One region of the Turicibacter sp. H121 genome, then DNA from elsewhere that is predicted to be linked to it. Evidence: riboswitches for the same ligand, from Rfam matches in the RefSeq annotation. Region 1 holds a riboswitch; the other holds the start of a gene.
What was found. Region 1 has a riboswitch for lysine ahead of AT726_RS07250 (YfcC family protein). Riboswitches for the same ligand answer to the same signal wherever they lie in the genome.
Positions count from the first base shown of each region.

Region 2: linked by a shared signal. The riboswitch ahead of lysA (diaminopimelate decarboxylase) and the one ahead of AT726_RS07250 (YfcC family protein) in region 1 are both predicted to bind lysine.

Region 1 is NZ_CP013476.1:1,506,742-1,515,164, reverse strand. It holds one part of gene AT726_RS12575 (IS630 family transposase) at 1-210, opposite strand, end outside; one part of gene AT726_RS12575 (IS630 family transposase) at 212-709, opposite strand; gene AT726_RS07270 (leucine-rich repeat domain-containing protein) at 824-1,285, opposite strand; gene AT726_RS07265 (sugar O-acetyltransferase) at 1,385-1,984, opposite strand; gene AT726_RS07260 (AI-2E family transporter) at 2,117-3,283, opposite strand; gene AT726_RS07255 (M20 family metallopeptidase) at 3,432-4,562, opposite strand; gene AT726_RS07250 (YfcC family protein) at 4,575-6,002, opposite strand; lysine riboswitch at 6,246-6,420, opposite strand; gene AT726_RS07245 (hypothetical protein) at 6,863-7,069, opposite strand; gene AT726_RS07240 (transcriptional regulator) at 7,166-8,413, opposite strand.
Region 2 is NZ_CP013476.1:1,726,686-1,735,108, reverse strand. It holds gene dapA (4-hydroxy-tetrahydrodipicolinate synthase) at 1-186, opposite strand, end outside; gene AT726_RS08350 (aspartate-semialdehyde dehydrogenase) at 199-1,179, opposite strand; gene AT726_RS08345 (M20 metallopeptidase family protein) at 1,192-2,322, opposite strand; gene AT726_RS08340 (aspartate kinase) at 2,337-3,533, opposite strand; gene lysA (diaminopimelate decarboxylase) at 3,547-4,842, opposite strand; lysine riboswitch at 4,972-5,149, opposite strand; partial or broken gene AT726_RS08330 (IS256 family transposase) at 5,413-6,635, shown strand; gene AT726_RS12850 (hypothetical protein) at 6,812-6,985, shown strand; gene AT726_RS08325 (L-lactate dehydrogenase) at 7,102-8,046, opposite strand; gene AT726_RS08320 (GNAT family N-acetyltransferase) at 8,193-8,423, shown strand, end outside.

The DNA of each region.
Region 1 (8,423 bases):
AATCTCAGCTGTGTAACGTTCTTCTTCTTGAACATAAACGTGACCTGTCTCATAGTTAAGGATTCCTATTAATTTGACACTTTTATTATTTCCGTAAGTAGGAATGATCCGTTGTTTTCCTTTGGGAAACCAATTATTGACTAATGATTGATAATCTCTAATGGAACTTTCATCTTGAAACAATAAATGATCACTCTCTCCACGAATCAAAATTTTTTAATTGTTCAAATTCCTGTCTAAATCCCTCTTGTTTTTCTTGACTAGCTCTCGCTAATGAGTAAGTCGGACGTGTGTAGCTAAAACCTAAGCGTAACAACATGTCACGCATTCCTCCTTTAGTAAATGAGATATCAAATTCTCTTTTTACCCAAAGACATAGAAGCTTACAATTCCAAGTCATATAAGGTTCTAGCCCAACACTTGAAGGTGTTTTCTCAACTATTGTTTCAATTAAAGAAGCTTCCTGTGAAGGTGAAAGTTTCTTCGGACAGCCTGATTTTGGGCGTGGGTTTAATCCCTCAAGTCCATACTTTTTATAATTTCTAACATGTGTTCCGATGGTCTGAGCAGTGAAGGGAACCATCTTAGCGATTTCTACATTTTTGTATCCTTGTAAGTGTAAATAGATCACTTGATAACGAGTATAAAGTTGTTTAGATGATGTTTCACGCATCGCTGTTTCAATTGATTTTAATTCTGTCTGATTCATAGTTGCCCCAATTTCTATTTTAAAATGTATGTTTAATCCCTACTATTTTAACATAGATTTTGACGAATTTTGACCACGAATGTTTGAATTTAAAACTATGAAATACATTTCTGTTTATATATATAAATAGTATAAAGTAGGTATATTTTGCAATGGCTGTAAATTAGTTACTTGATTATTATTTAAATTCAATAGTGTTACATTTTTTAAATTAGCAAGTGGTCCAATATCTTCTATGAGGTTATCATTTAATAATAATATCTTTAGCTTAGTTAAGTTACTAAGGGGAGTCAAATCCTGAATATTATTTTCATGTAACTTTAAGAATGTGACATTTTTAAAATACTGTATTCTTTCTAAATTACTAATACTCGCCTGACTTAAATCAAGGGTTTGCGGTGCATTCTCAGCTTCTGCTATGGAAATCTCATCATTTGGTGATTTTCCTAATTGACGTAAAAGGGCAACTTTTAAATCTGAGTCTGGAAATTGAATGACATCACTAGCTTGAATACTGAAAGAAAAAATTAACAATAGACTAAAAATACTTATCATAGTAGATATTTTTTTCAACATGTATTGTTCCTACCCTTCACAAGAATGTTATTTTTAATATGTTAATTTTAAAGTAACCTTATGAATGAATTTAAAAAAAGGAGTCAAAAATGACTCCTTTTATGCTTCAATTCTTAAATTCTTATAGTAATATTTTTTATCCTCATCTGTAATTTCACGAAGAACACGACATGGATTTCCAACTGCGATTGAATTAGCTGGAATATCTTTTGTAACAACACTTCCTGAACCAATGACACAGTTATCCCCAATTTTAACACCTGGATTAACAACTATATTCCCGCCAATCCAAACATTATTTCCAATCATAATTGGTAAAGCATATTCATATTCTTGATTACGAGGCTCATGGTGAATCGGATGTCCTGCTGTAAATAAGCTAACATTCGGAGCAATAAGTACGTTATCCCCAATTTTAACTTTGGCACAATCCAGAATCGTTAAATTATAGTTCGCATAAAAGTTATTTCCAATTTCAATGTTATATCCGTAATCACAGCGAAATGGCGGTTCAAAGTAGAAATTTTCCTTTGTTTGACCTAATAACTCACGTAACAAATTATGACGCTCTTCAACGAGTACTGGATTCATATTATTAAATTTGAACAAGACTTGCTTTGCATATTGGCGCTCTTTTACTAATTGCTCTTCACTTCCTAAGTATGCTTTTCCAGCTAACATTTTATCTTTTTCAGTCATCTACCTTACCCTCCAATGCTAGTGTTTAACTACATGAATTTCATCATAACATATCCCTATATATGCAACAATAGTTGCTGTAAAATCAGTAACCCGATACAGAAAAAGGCACCCTAATAGGGGTACCTTGAATTAATCCATATAATTATTTGTTTCAGTGGGTAAACCTTTATATCGTAAACGTGCTTCAATAATATCTTTAATAATTGAATAAATGACTGCAAACATCGGAACTCCAATGATCATTCCTACTAATCCAAACAGTTTTCCTGCAACTAAAATTGCGAATAAAATCCAGAAGGCTGAAATTCCAATTGAATCTCCTAAGATTTTAGGTCCAATAATATTTCCATCGACTTGTTGAATCACAAGAACAATGACTAAGAACCACAATGCTTGGATTGGAGATACGAATAAAATGATAATGGCTGATGGGATTGCACCAATAAATGGTCCGAAAAATGGGATAATATTCGTAATCCCAATAATCACTGAAATTAATAAGACATACGGCATCTTAAAAATAGCTAAGATGATAAAGGTTAAAATCCCAATAATCAATGAATCAACAATTTTTCCACCGATGAACCTACCGAATGTTAAATTAGTACGATTCGCCAAGTCTAGAATAATTGTTGTATGCTTTTCATTAAATAACGATGTCACAACTTTTTTTCCTAGTCCAAAGAATTTTTCCTTGTCCATTAATAAGTAAATAGAAATGATAATACCTAAGACAATATTCCAAATACTTGAGGCAATAGACATCACAGCATTTCCGACAATCGGTAAAACGTTTGTTAACAACTGAATTACCCAGTTTGTAATCTCTGCGAATTTTTCACTAATGAGTGTCATATATTCTTGATTAATATTCATTTCTTGCAACTGCGTATCAACAATAATAGTTAGCTCTTTAACATATCGTGGAATATCGTTAATTAATCCACGGACACTTTCAATTAATTGTGGAAGAACAAATTGCATAAAGACATATAATATAATTCCTGCGGTAATATAAGAGAGTAAAATCCCCAGACCTCTTATCGATGACTTTTTAACTTTATTTAGCCCTCTCATTTTAAATACTTTATTTTCATAAAACTTAAGAATAAAGTTTAATAAATACGCAATAATGAATCCGATAATGAAGGGTTGAAAAATACCCATAATTTCATTTAACTTGCCTGCAAAGCTTTCAAGCTTTGAGATAATATTATAAAAAATAATACTTAAACTCACAACAATAAACGCATATACTGCAATCGTGTTATATTTCTTATTCCAGTTGAATTTCATATGTCCTCCTTATGACTTTTTAATTAGTCTTCCTAATCCGCTATCTAATTATAATTATATATCATAAATAAGGTAAAACTTATACCTATGTTCCTATATTTCTACTATTTTTCTATATATGTAAAAAACCACCTTTGGGTGGTTTTTATTATTTCAATTTAATAGCTCCAGATAATACATCATATCCTGTATAAGCTAAAGCAACTGCAGCTGTTATTAAACGATCATGAGCGAAATCTGTTACCGTTGCATCAACCATTTGTTGAGAATGTCCTGTAATTTCACAATCAGCAATTCCGATATACGGATGGATAGTTGGACATACATTACTAATGTTTCCAATATCTACTGATCCTGTTCCTTTACGATGTTTATGAATCTCTGTAATTCCTAATGAACGAAGGTTTTCGTTAAATGTTTCTGAAAGCACAGCATTTGTTTTTAAATCATCATATGATAACTCATAGTTGCTTACTTCTAAAGTTGCTCCTGTCATTAAAGCAGCCCCTTGAGCAATACCTAACACTTTTTCCTTAACAACTGCTAAATATTCTTTAGTTGCTGCGCGGATATAAAACTGTGCTGTTGCATGTTCAGGTACAATATTAGCAGCAACCCCACCATTAGTAATAATTCCATGCATTCTTACATCTGGTGTCACATGCTGACGTAAAGCATCTACTCCATTAAATAATTGAATCACTGCATTTAAAGCATTAATCCCGTTTTCAGGAGATGCAGCTGCATGAGATGGACGACCTGTATAATCAAACTGTAAAGCTTCCATCGCTAAAGATGTTCCACTTTCTGTCGTGAATCCCGAAGGGTGCACCATCATAACAGCATCCATCTTGTTAAACAGTCCAGCTTCTGTCATAGTCACTTTTGCTCCATTTGTTTCTTCGGCAGGTGTCCCGAACACATAGACTTTTCCACCGATTTCATCGATAACTTTACTTAAGGCAACTCCAGCCCCGGCACTGATTACACCAATCATATTATGACCGCATCCATGTCCTAATTCAGGTAAGGCATCGTATTCACAAAGGTATGCCACTGATAAACCTGGTTTCCCACTATCGTATACAGCCTCAAATGCAGTGTCTAACCCTGCCACTGGGCATTTAATTTCGAAATCATGTTCTTTTAAAAAGGTTGTTAATTTTTCAACTGCTTTGTATTCTTGATTCCCTAATTCCGGATTATCATGAATAAAGCGATTCATGTCTACTAAACGTTCTTTTAATGATTCCCCGATTGATAATAATTCTTTTTTCATTATACTGTCTCCTTATGACCATCCCATTAAGATGGCAATTGTAATAAAGATAATTGCTAATCCACCAAAAATTAATTGAACTGGCCAAACCCATTTAATCCATTTTGCCCATGGAATTCCCGCTACACCTAAACAAGCCATTAAAACAGCACTTGTTGGGAAGATAGCATTTGAGAATCCATCACCAAATTGGAAAATTAAAATTGAAGTTTGTGGTGTAATACCAACTAACTCACCAAGCGGTGCCATGATTGGCATCGTTAAAGCAGCTTGTCCTGATCCCGATGAGATAAAGAAATTGATAAACATTTGAACAAAGAACATCACATATCCAGCAACTAACGATGGCAATTGTCCAATGAAGTTTGATAAGTTATAAAGAATCGTATCAATAATTTGTCCGTCTTGAGCAATGATAACAATTGCACGTGCAAATCCAACCACTACTGCTGCACTAATCATATCTTTTGCTCCGTGAATGAATGAATTGGCCATATCATCTAAACTTAAACGCCCAATGAATCCACAGATAATTCCCGTTGCAAAGAAAATAGCCGCAATTTCCGGAATTCCAAATCCAAATTGTAAAACACCTATAACGATAGCAGCTAAACATACTAAGATAGATGCTAAAATAACTTTATGTTTGAGTGTGAATGGTAAATGTTCAGATTCTGCGTCTTCTAACTCCTGACGACGTACCTGATCAATTTCGTAAACTGGACTTAATTGTGGATTACGTTTAATACGGCGTCCATACCACATTAAATATAAAATTGAAGCCACTGTTGTAACGGCCCAGATAATTGTGCGGAATCCAACCCCTGTTCCTGCTGGCACCTGTGCGATACTTTGAGCAATTCCTACCGAGAATGGATTTAACATGGCTGTTGCGAATCCAACAATACATCCCATATAAGAAATTGCCATCGCCATAATACTATCGTATCCTAAGGCTAAACATAAAGGAATAAGCATCGCAATAAATGGAATAGCTTCTTCCGTCATTCCGAAGATGGCCCCACCTAATGAGAATAATCCCATAATAACCGGAATCATTAACATTTCTTTTCCTTTAAATGATTTAACGGCATTTGTAATTCCAGCATCAATAGCACGTGTTTTTGTAATAATTGCAATTGATCCGCTAACTACAAATAAGAAAGCAATAATTTCTGCCGCTCCTACAATTCCATGAATTGGGGCTTGTAATACACTAAATAATCCTTGAGGGGTTTGATCAACATAAGCGAATGAACCATCAACAACGACTGTTTTCCCTGCATCATTGACGATACGCTCATATGTTCCTGCAGGTAAAATCCATGTTGCTAATGCTACGATAACTAAAATAAATGTAACAATGACTAAAGTATGAGGGACTTTAAATTCTTTTGTCTCCTCTTTACCATCAACTCTTGGTTTTCTTAAACTAAGCATATTTTTTTCTCCCTCTTATTTTAAATTTTAAATAGTGTTTAGTTGAAAGAGGCAAATAAAAAAAGCCTTGAGCCATTCACTCAAGACCTTCAGAAAAGAACAATAGATCATCCTTATTTCCGATTCTCAAATGATAGCTCTCCACGATTATTGGGACGACTCTAATCAAAACATTCAAAAAGTCCTGAGGCCATTCTCAAGACTTTTATCATATAACCGTACTAAGTTAGGATGATTTAAATCCGGAATGATAGCCCTCCACAATAATAAATTGTGACAATGTTAAATATCTTCTACTTAACACCAGCTCTATAACCTTAAAGTATCAGTTATAGACTTCGGCGAGAATCCCTTTCCTATCGCGTCAACATCTTCACTCTTCGATAGTACTCTTAATTACCGCACCTCTATCTAAAACCTATTTAATTTACAATGTCATCTTATCTTATTTTATACTCAAAAACAACATTTTTTTATTAAATAGTATAAGAAACACTTATTTTTTATTATTAAAACATTAAAATTTTATATAAATTAGTTATAAATACCATATAATGTCGAAATTAGCATTTTATTGTTTGATGCTTGTTTTATCATTCTCTATTTTATAATCATATAGTTTAAAAGAAGACTATTTCGTTTATTTTTTAAATATTAATGTGTATTCATGATGATTTAAGGCTTTATTTTTTTGAATATTTTTAATGAAACATAAAAAGCTGTTGCTACCCCTAACAACAGCTTTCTACGTACCCTTGTAATGATGAACGACACTAACCTTAATTAGAGTGCATAACACTCTCCCTAATTAATGATAGATATAGAAACTTATTTTATATCGATTTTATTTGTAAGACATTTCAAATATGATGTGATTCTTCCAAGATTTCATCTAAATTGACTAAGTCAATTGGATAATCTTCTAAACTAATTTTATTATTAGTTGAGTTATTCGGAGTATCATTTACTTTCGTATCCGGAATGTACTTATTCTTTTGATCGATACAAAATGATAATCGTAATAAATAAATCATCCGATGCATTTGATAATCGTTGAATTTATTCACTACTACGTCCTCCTGTTTCCATAACTATTATAAGTAGTTATTTATTGTATAATAAAGAAAAAAAGGTCACAGATTTATTAAAAAATCTGTGACCTTTTACGTAATAGCATCAAGTAAAATACGGTATTCATTTAAATCTTTCTGTTGACCAAGAACATCATCCATAATCCTTTTATATAATCGATTTTGAAATTTCGTATAAATAAACTCATCTAATATCTCTTTATCAACTAATTTTTGAATATCCTCTAACAAAATCAACATGGATTCAAAGTCTTGAGTTTCCCAATATAAATCTAATCCCCACTCTAAAGTCGCCTCTTGTTGTTCAAAAGAACCTTTATGAAAAATAATATCTTTAACCTCGACTAATAGACTATGAGCTTTTTCATAATTGCCTATTCTAAAATAAACTTCGCCCATCAAACATTTGGTAATCGAGCGTTGCTTAACTGTTTCACGGAGAGGGAGTGCTATCTTTAAACAATCAAGTGCTTGTTGATATAGTCCTGAGTCTTTAAAGCTATAGCCTAAATTATGATAAGCATAACCCAAATAGTCTTCATAAAAAGGATTATTAATCAATTCGAGTAGTAACTCTCTTCCTAACTCATCTCGACCTTGTCTTTTTAAAATGGTCGATTTAATTAAATACGCTGCCGCTTTAGGCTGTAGATATTCATTTTGTTCTAATACAGGAATAATCCACTCTAAACTTTTTTCATACTTGGCTTGATTTAAATAACAAAGAGAAATGTAATATCGAATGCGATTAATGTTTCTCCCCCTATCACCCTCCTGACAATTAATAGACAGTTGTAAGATAGAAATAGCTTCTTGATATTGCCCTAATGTAATATAATTAGTTCCTACTACTTCATATAAAGAAGCAGGATTTTTAGTAACCTGGATACAGTAGCCGATTGCCTTTAATAAATGAACATTAGCTGCTAATAACTCATCATTTTTAACATAGTGTAATCCAAGTAATGTTTCTATTTTAATTTTATATTCAATTAAATCAAAATCCGATGCAATCTTATTAAAAGTTTCATATTGATTTAAGGCATCTTGAAGATTACAATGCTGCTCTAACCATTCTCTTGCTTGTTCAACAGGTGATTTTATAAACTCATTATAGGAATAGTATTGTTGATAGTGACAATTACTCAATTCACAAATTGCATCATAAACATTTCTTAACATATTTTCATTTAAGGAGCGCTTCTCTGTCTCAATCATACTAATATAATTACGTGAGAATCCATAAGACTCAAATGCAATCTGCTTCAACCCATACTTCTCTCTTGCCTGACGGATCTTTTCTCCTATTGTTAAAAACATTTTATCACAC
Region 2 (8,423 bases), 220 kb from region 1:
CGTGAACTTAATAACCGATTTTCGTTCAGCATCACTCATCGTTGCAGATTCACCCGTTGTTCCACAAATAATAATCGCATCTGTCTCATTAGCAATTTGCCACTCTAGCAGTTCTCGTAATTTTTCATAATCAACTCGATCATTTTTAAATGGTGTTATAATCGCTACTCCTGATCCACTAAACATCTTTCCCATCTCCTACAAATAATCTAACAGTAATTCAGCAATCTGAACGGTATTCGTTGCTGCACCTTTTCTAATGTTATCGGCAACCACCCATAAATTTAAACCTGAATCGACACTAAAATCACGTCTAATTCGGCCAACATGAACTTCATTATGCCCTTCAACATCAATAGGCATTGGATAATCGAGCGAATTTTCGTGACCATGTACTACTAAGCCATCCACGCTTTGTAGTAGCCTATAAACCTCTTCTAACTCAAACTCACGCTCAAACTCCAAATTCATCGAAACAGAATGTCCATACTTAACAGGCACTCGTACTGTTGTTGCTGTTACTTTAATATTTTGATCTCCTAAAATTTTTTTCGTTTCCTCAATCATTTTAACTTCTTCTTTTGTGTACCCATTATCTAAAAATACATCGATATGGGGTAAGCAATTTCCAACAATCGGATACGGATAAAACTCAGTTGTTCCCGCTTCTAAATCATGAAGCCCCTTCACCCCTGAGCCAGATACAGCCTGATAAGTCGAATACACAATGCGTTTAATTCCAAATGCCTCATGTAACACTTTTAATGGAACGACGGATTGAATCGTTGAACAATTTGGATTCGAAATAATGTAGTCATTATGACTTAAAACATGAGGATTCACCTCTGGTACAATAAGTGGAATTTCGGCTTCCATGCGCCAAGCGCTAGAATTATCTACTACTCGTACTCCTTTACTAGCCGCAATCGGAGCAAACTTCTTACTAATTCCACCGCCTGCTGAAAATAAAGCAATATCAATTTCTCGATCAAAAGATTGTTCTGTTAATTCTTCAACAACATAAGTTTTTCCTTTAAACTCAATCGTTTTTCCAGCTGAGCGACTTGATGCAAAGCAATATAACTCCTTAATTGGAAAATTTCGTTCCTCAAGTACTTTTAAAAAGGTTTGTCCCACTAAACCAGTAGCCCCTACAATTGCAACATTAATCCCATTCATTTTACACACTCCCTAATAAACATTTAATAAACGACACATTTCATCATACAGTTCAACGCCATTTAATAAAACATTGTCACTAAAATTAAATTTCGAATGATGCAGTGGATTTGTAAAACCAAGCGCATCATTACGAGATCCTAGCATAAAGAATAATCCTGGAACCTCTTTTTGATAATAAGAGAAATCTTCTGCAATCATCATCGGATCAATTTCAATCATTTTCTCACCGAGTGTTGAGTGACACACTAACTCAAATAATGATTTATCATTCACAATACATGGATACATATCAATAAATTGCGTCTTTACTTTGGCATTAAACATCGTCTCAAGTCCAGTATTGATCTCTACAATACGTCGCTTAATCGTTTCATAAACTTCTTCACTAAATGCGCGAATCGTTCCTGTCAGTTCTACTTTTTCAGCAATAATATTTCGACGCTCTCCACCATGAATCGTACCAATGGTAAGAACGCCCCCATCAATTGGATTCAAATTTCGACTCACAATGCTTTGATAACTATTGATTAACTGAGCCATTATAATGAGCGCATCATTTGCTTTATGAGGAATCGCCCCATGCCCCCCTTGACCTTGAATGACAATATCAACCTCTCCAGTTTGAGCTGTCATCACACCTGATCGAAGCCCAAACTTTCCTTCCTCAATCTCTGGATATAAATGTAGACCAAATATAAACTTCACCTTATATTTTTTTAATACTCCTTCTTTGATAATAACCTCAGCTCCACCTGGACCTTCTTCTGCCGGTTGTAAAATGAATAATACGCTCTTTTTTAACGGTTCAATCTTTGATAAATGAGTCGCAAATCCAAGTAAAATAGCCATGTGACCATCATGACCACATCCATGCATTTTTCCCTGATGTTTAGATGTAAATGCAACGCCAGTCTCTTCTGCTAAACTCAATCCATCCATATCTGAGCGAAAAGCAATACATTCATCACTTTCACCTTTTCGATAAGCTAACAATCCTGTTTTTGCGGTTGATTCAACCTTGTATCCTAAAAGTTCTAATTGTTCTTTTAAATATGCTGATGTTTTAAACTCACAAAATCCAAGTTCGGGAATTTGATGTAAATACTCTCGATGCATTGTTAAAATTTCTTTTAAATCCATACGCCGTTCCCCCTTTACAAATTCAACTCATTCGATAAGGCGCGAACTGCTTTTTCTTTATCTTTTTTATCAATTGTATACGAAATACTAATTTCTGATGTTGTCACTTGCCTAAAGGAAATCTCGTTATCCGCTAAAATTCTAAATAGGCGACCACTTACTCCACTTTGATTTCTCATTCCAATTCCAACGACTGAAATTTTTGTAATTTCATTCTCTATACTAATCTCAACTTTACCCTCTAAATCCCTCATCACCTTTTCAATTATAAATAAATCATCTTTTGGTGCAGTAAAAGAAACATTAATATACCCATCAACTGGTGCTGTTTGACTAATCATATCCACATTTACATTTTCAATCGCTAGTTTTTCAAATAAAGTCGCAACATGATCTAAGTTATATAAAATATGACTAACTGTTACCATTAAAATATCATCACAAACACTTAACCCCGTTACTATATTCCCTTCCATTTTCTCATCATACTCCTTAATATAAGTTCCACCCACATCATTTATACTTGAAGCTACATAAATTGGAATATTATATTTACATCCAATTTCAATAGCACGTGGTTCCATCACACCTGCACCAAGGCTTGCCATCTCCATCATCTCTTCATAACTAATAACATCAAGTTTTTTCGCCTCTTTATACAGTCGTGGATCGACGGAATAAATGCCATCAACATCTGTATAAATATGACATGGACAACCAAGTTTCGCTGCTATAGCAACTGCTGTTGTATCTGACCCTCCTCGACCAAGTGTTGTAATATCACCATTTTCATTCACCCCTTGAAACCCAGCAACAACCACAACTTTCCCTTCTTTTAAATAATTCTTAATTTTCTCATCATCAATATCCAAAATTTTATTTTTAGTATGCGGTCCATATGTTTTAATTCCAGCTTGAAACCCAGTTAGAGCAATAGCGTCATATCCAAATTCCTGAAAGGCCATCGACAACAACGCAATGGACACTTGTTCTCCAGTGGATAAAATCAAATCCATTTCTCGTTTATTGGGATTTATCGCAATCTCTTTTGACATCTCCACTAAATAATCCGTCGTTTTCCCCATCGCCGATACGACAACCACCATATCATTTCCCTTTTCCTTTTCCGCAATGACTCGTTTTGCAATCCGTTTAATCTTCTCAGTTGTTCCAACTGATGTCCCACCATACTTATGAACCAAAATCCCCATATTCTCATTCCCCCTATAAAACTTCTAAAGCTAGTAATTCCTCTAACGTTTGTCGTTTACAAATCACTCGACTTTTTCCATTTTGAACCGAAACAACCGCAGCCTTCGGAATCTTGTTATAATTTGATGACATCGAATATCCATACGCACCGGTTGAGGCAATAATCAAGATATCACCTGTTTCAATACCCTTAATATCAACATCTGTGATAAGAATATCACCACTTTCACAACATTTTCCTGCGATCGTTACTTGCTTTTGATCCCCTGTTCTCATTTTATTCACAATCGCACACTCATAACGTGCTTGATATAACGAAGGTCTGATATTATCAGTCATTCCACCATCTACACTGACATAGGTTCGAACATCTTTAATATCTTTCATCGATCCAACTGTATATAGCGTACTTCCAGCATTTGCGACAATGGAACGTCCTGGTTCAACGATTAATGTCGGTACGTTAATCCCTAATTTCTGACAAGATTTTTCTACTTTTTCAATCATGGCTTCACAAAATTGTTGAATGGTTTTTGGTTGATCATTTTTCGTATAATAAACGCCAACTCCTCCTCCTAAATCAACTTCTCTAATTTCAATGCCGTATGTTTCCTTAATCTCCTTAACTAAATTCATCATAATATCTACTTCATCTAAAAAAGGTTCTACATCAAAAATTTGTGATCCAATATGTGCATGTAATCCAACCAGTTGTAGATGATCATATCGATGAAAACTGGCTAAACACTCATATAAATCCCCATTAGTCAAAGTAAATCCAAATTTCGAATCAATTTGTCCCGTTTTTATATAATCATGTGTATGTGCTTCTATACCAGGTGTAATTCTCAAATAAATCGCTTGCGATGTGCCTCTTTCTTTACAGAACTGTTCTAGCAAATCAAGTTCATAATAGTTATCAACAACAAATCGACCTACTCCTAACTCAAGACCCATTTTAATTTCATCAATGGTCTTATTATTTCCGTGAAACAGTACATTTTCCATTGGGAACTGAGCTTTATGCGCCGTGTATAATTCCCCACCAGATACCACATCTAAATATAATCCTTCTTCTTTAATGAGTTGACACATATGAAGGGGTAAAAAGGCCTTCCCAGCATAAGCGACTCGATTTCGATGTTCTTTCACTTTGAAATGTTTCACATATTCGCGGCAATTCTCTCGAGCAAGTTGTTCATCAAAGACATATAAAGGGGTTTGATACGTCTTAGCAAGTTCTAAACAACTAATTCCTCCGATATAAAGTTCATCATTTTTTACTGACATCGTTCCTTGTAATTTCATTTTGTCGTCCTTCCTTTTCGTCATAAAGAGGCTCACATTTACAAATAAAAGCTCCCTCATTTGAATCATACTAAGGGAGCTTCGAAAAATACTATCCTAAAATAGATGATAACAGGATAGTCTCTATTTCTTAAATGTAGCTCAACACAAATTTGCATTTGTGACAGTGATGCATATCTTCTATACACCCCCAGGTCTATAACCTTAAAGCTTCAGTTATAGCCTTCGGCGGTTATTCCTTTCTTCATACTTCATTGCGCTTACCTCATTATGAATACTCTTAAGAACCGCAGCCTCTACCTTAATTATTTTTTATTAAGTTATTAATCATTTTAAAATATTTTCCATTATTTGCGAATAAATTCAAACAAACTTAGTATATTCAAATCATTTAACCTAATATTTCACTAACTCTACAATTAAAACTATATTCAATACCTAATAAATTTATACGGTACATTTCAGTTTTAATTAATTATTTATTACTAACCCGAGGGTGTAAGATAAAGTGTGTAAACTCTTAGAACAGTTACCATAATAAGTTAACTATTTCAAAGGAGTTTATTATTTATGACAAGAAAAGCTACGATGAACCAATTATTTAATCTCCTCCAAGATGAATACAACATTAAATCTGCTAGTGATATTGAAGCTGTTTTATTAGACATGTTTGGAGGCTTTATTGAACAAGCATTAGAAGCTGAATTAGATCAACATCTAGGATATAGCCGATATGATTTTCGTAATAAATCAACTTCAAATGCACGAAATGGACGTCAATCTAAAACCATTCAAACGCGTCTTGGTGAAACAACGATTCAGACTCCCAGAGATCGGCAAGGTTCATTTGAACCTCAAATCGTGCCTAAACGTCAAACCAATGTCATCGGAATTGAAGAAAAGATTCTATCGCTTTATGCTAAAGGTTTATCAACGCGTGATATTTCTAAAACATTAGCAGAGATTTATGGCTTTGAAACGTCACATGAAACGATCTCTGCTGTAACTGATAAAGTGATTCCACTGATTCAAGATTGGCAACAACGGCCTTTAGAGCCTGTTTATCCTATCATTTATTTAGATGCGCTTCATGTCAAAGTGCGTGATGGAATGAGTGCCTCAAACAAAGCAGTTTACTGTATCATAGGTGTGTCTTTAGATGGTCGCAAAGATGTTTTAAGCCTCTCTATCGGAGAAGCAGAAAGTGCCTCTTATTGGATGAGTTTATTAGATGAATTAAAGGCTCGTGGAGTGCAAGATATTTGTATTGCCTGTGTGGATGGTTTAAGTGGCTTTAAACAGGCCATTCAAGCTGTTTTTCCTCATGCCCTCGTTCAACGTTGTTTAGTTCATTTAATCCGACAATCAACGAAATTTGTTTCTTATCAAGATAGAAAATCATTCTGTTATGATTTAAAACAAATCTATCAAGCGATTAATCGATCAGTAGCAGAACAAGCCTTTGAGACCTTTAAAAATAAATGGAGTTCCATTGTGCCTTTAGCCGTTATGGTTTGGGAAAATAACATCAAAGAGGTTTATCAACTGTTTAATTTCCCTAAAGAAATTAGAAAAATGATTTATACCACGAACGCCATCGAAAGCTACAACAGCCAATTAAGAAAGTTCTAAAAGGAAAAGGAGCTTTTCCAAATGAAATGTCTGTTATGAAATTAATCTATCTTCAAACCATGGAAGTCACTAAGAAATGGCAACGTCAAATCTCAAATTGGAGTCAAATTTTAAATCAAATATTAATCTTATATCCAGATCGTTTAAAGCCCTATCTATAATTTTTAAAAATTAGTTTACACACTTAACTTGACAGGCTCACTAACCCAATCAGCTTATATTATATTAAACCCTAGGTTCTTTTGATTTAGGTTATTAGGGATTTTATTTTGTCGTTGATTAAGATATGATATAAATGATATAGTCATTTTTATCTATAAAGAAATGAGGTGACAAGATGTTTGAAGAGTTTGTGATGCAACCTTTATCTATGCTTTATGAAGATGGAACTTACGATGAAATCCCTTATTGTGCGAATTGTAATCTAGAAGTTGGACCAGGTGGGCGTGTCGATTCACGTTTCCCAATACAGGATGATTATAATCGTTGTCGTGAATGTGTAGGGAAATAATAAAAACCACTTGCCGCCCTTGAAACGGTAAGTGGTTTTTTTGTTATGACAGATTGTAATATGAAGTGCGATACCTAAAGAAACCTCAATACTAGATTGAGGTTTCTTTTATTCAATTAACGCACGGTATCTAATGTTTCTTTTAAAATTGAGACGGATTTAGTTAATTGTTCGAGTTTTTCTGGACTAATATTTAAGTTAAAGACTTCGCGAATTCCGTTACGATTGACAATCGCAGGCACACCGGTAAAGATATCATGAAGACCATATTCACCATCTAAATAAGCTGACACTGGTAAGACTGAGTTTTCGTCATTTAGGATAGCTTTAACAATACGCGTGATACACATCCCAATTCCGTAATAAGTGGCGCGTTTACGTTCAATAATATGATAAGCAGCATCACGGACGTTGACATAGATTTCTTCTAAATCTTCTCTTTTATATTCTGGATGATCTTTAATAATATCGAAGATTGGTTTGACACCGACGCTTGTATGTGACCATAATGGCGTTTCAGTATCACCATGCTCACCGACAATATAACCGTGAACGTTACGAGGATCGACGTCTAAATATTTACCCATTTGGTATCTTAAACGAGCGGTATCAAGTGTTGTTCCGGTCCCAATGACACGATGTTTTGGTAAACCTGATTCTTGCCAAGCAATATAAGTTAAGACATCAACAGGGTTACTTGCAATTAACAGAATTCCATTAAATCCTGATTGCATAACATTTTTAATAACATCACGCATGATTTTCGCATTTCGTTCAACTAAGGCTAAGCGTGTTTCTCCGGGTTGTTGATTAACACCAGCTGTCACAACAACGATATCGGCTGTTTTACAGTCTGAGTAATCTCCAGCCCAGATTTCAATTTTTTCTGGCCCAAACGGAATACCGTGATTTAAGTCCATGGCTTCACCAACAGCTTTTTCATGATTAACGTCAATTAGAACTAACTCCTCAGTTCCACCTTGGTTTACCATTGAATACACAAAGCTCATTCCAACAAATCCTGTACCAACTAATACAACACGTCTAGTTCCAGTCTGCATAGCGACTACCTCCTTTAGTTTTACTTCATTAGTATGTACGAATTAGTCATTTCTAATCGCGAAATTTGTCGAAAACATTAGAGTTATGTTATAGAACTTGGTGATATAATGATTAATAATTATCCACTTTTGAAAGGAGAATAAAGATGTTAGCATTAAGATATACTAAACTAGAAGATATTGAACGTGTCATGGAGATTATTAAACAAGCTCAACAATATTTCAAAGAAAAGGGAATCAATCAATGGCAAAATGGTTATCCAAATGCTAAAGTCATTGAAAATGATATTAAAAATGGACATAGTTTTGTCTTAATAAAAAATAATAAGATTGTTGGAACCATCGCTATTTCTTTTGAAGGAGAAGCTACTTATAAT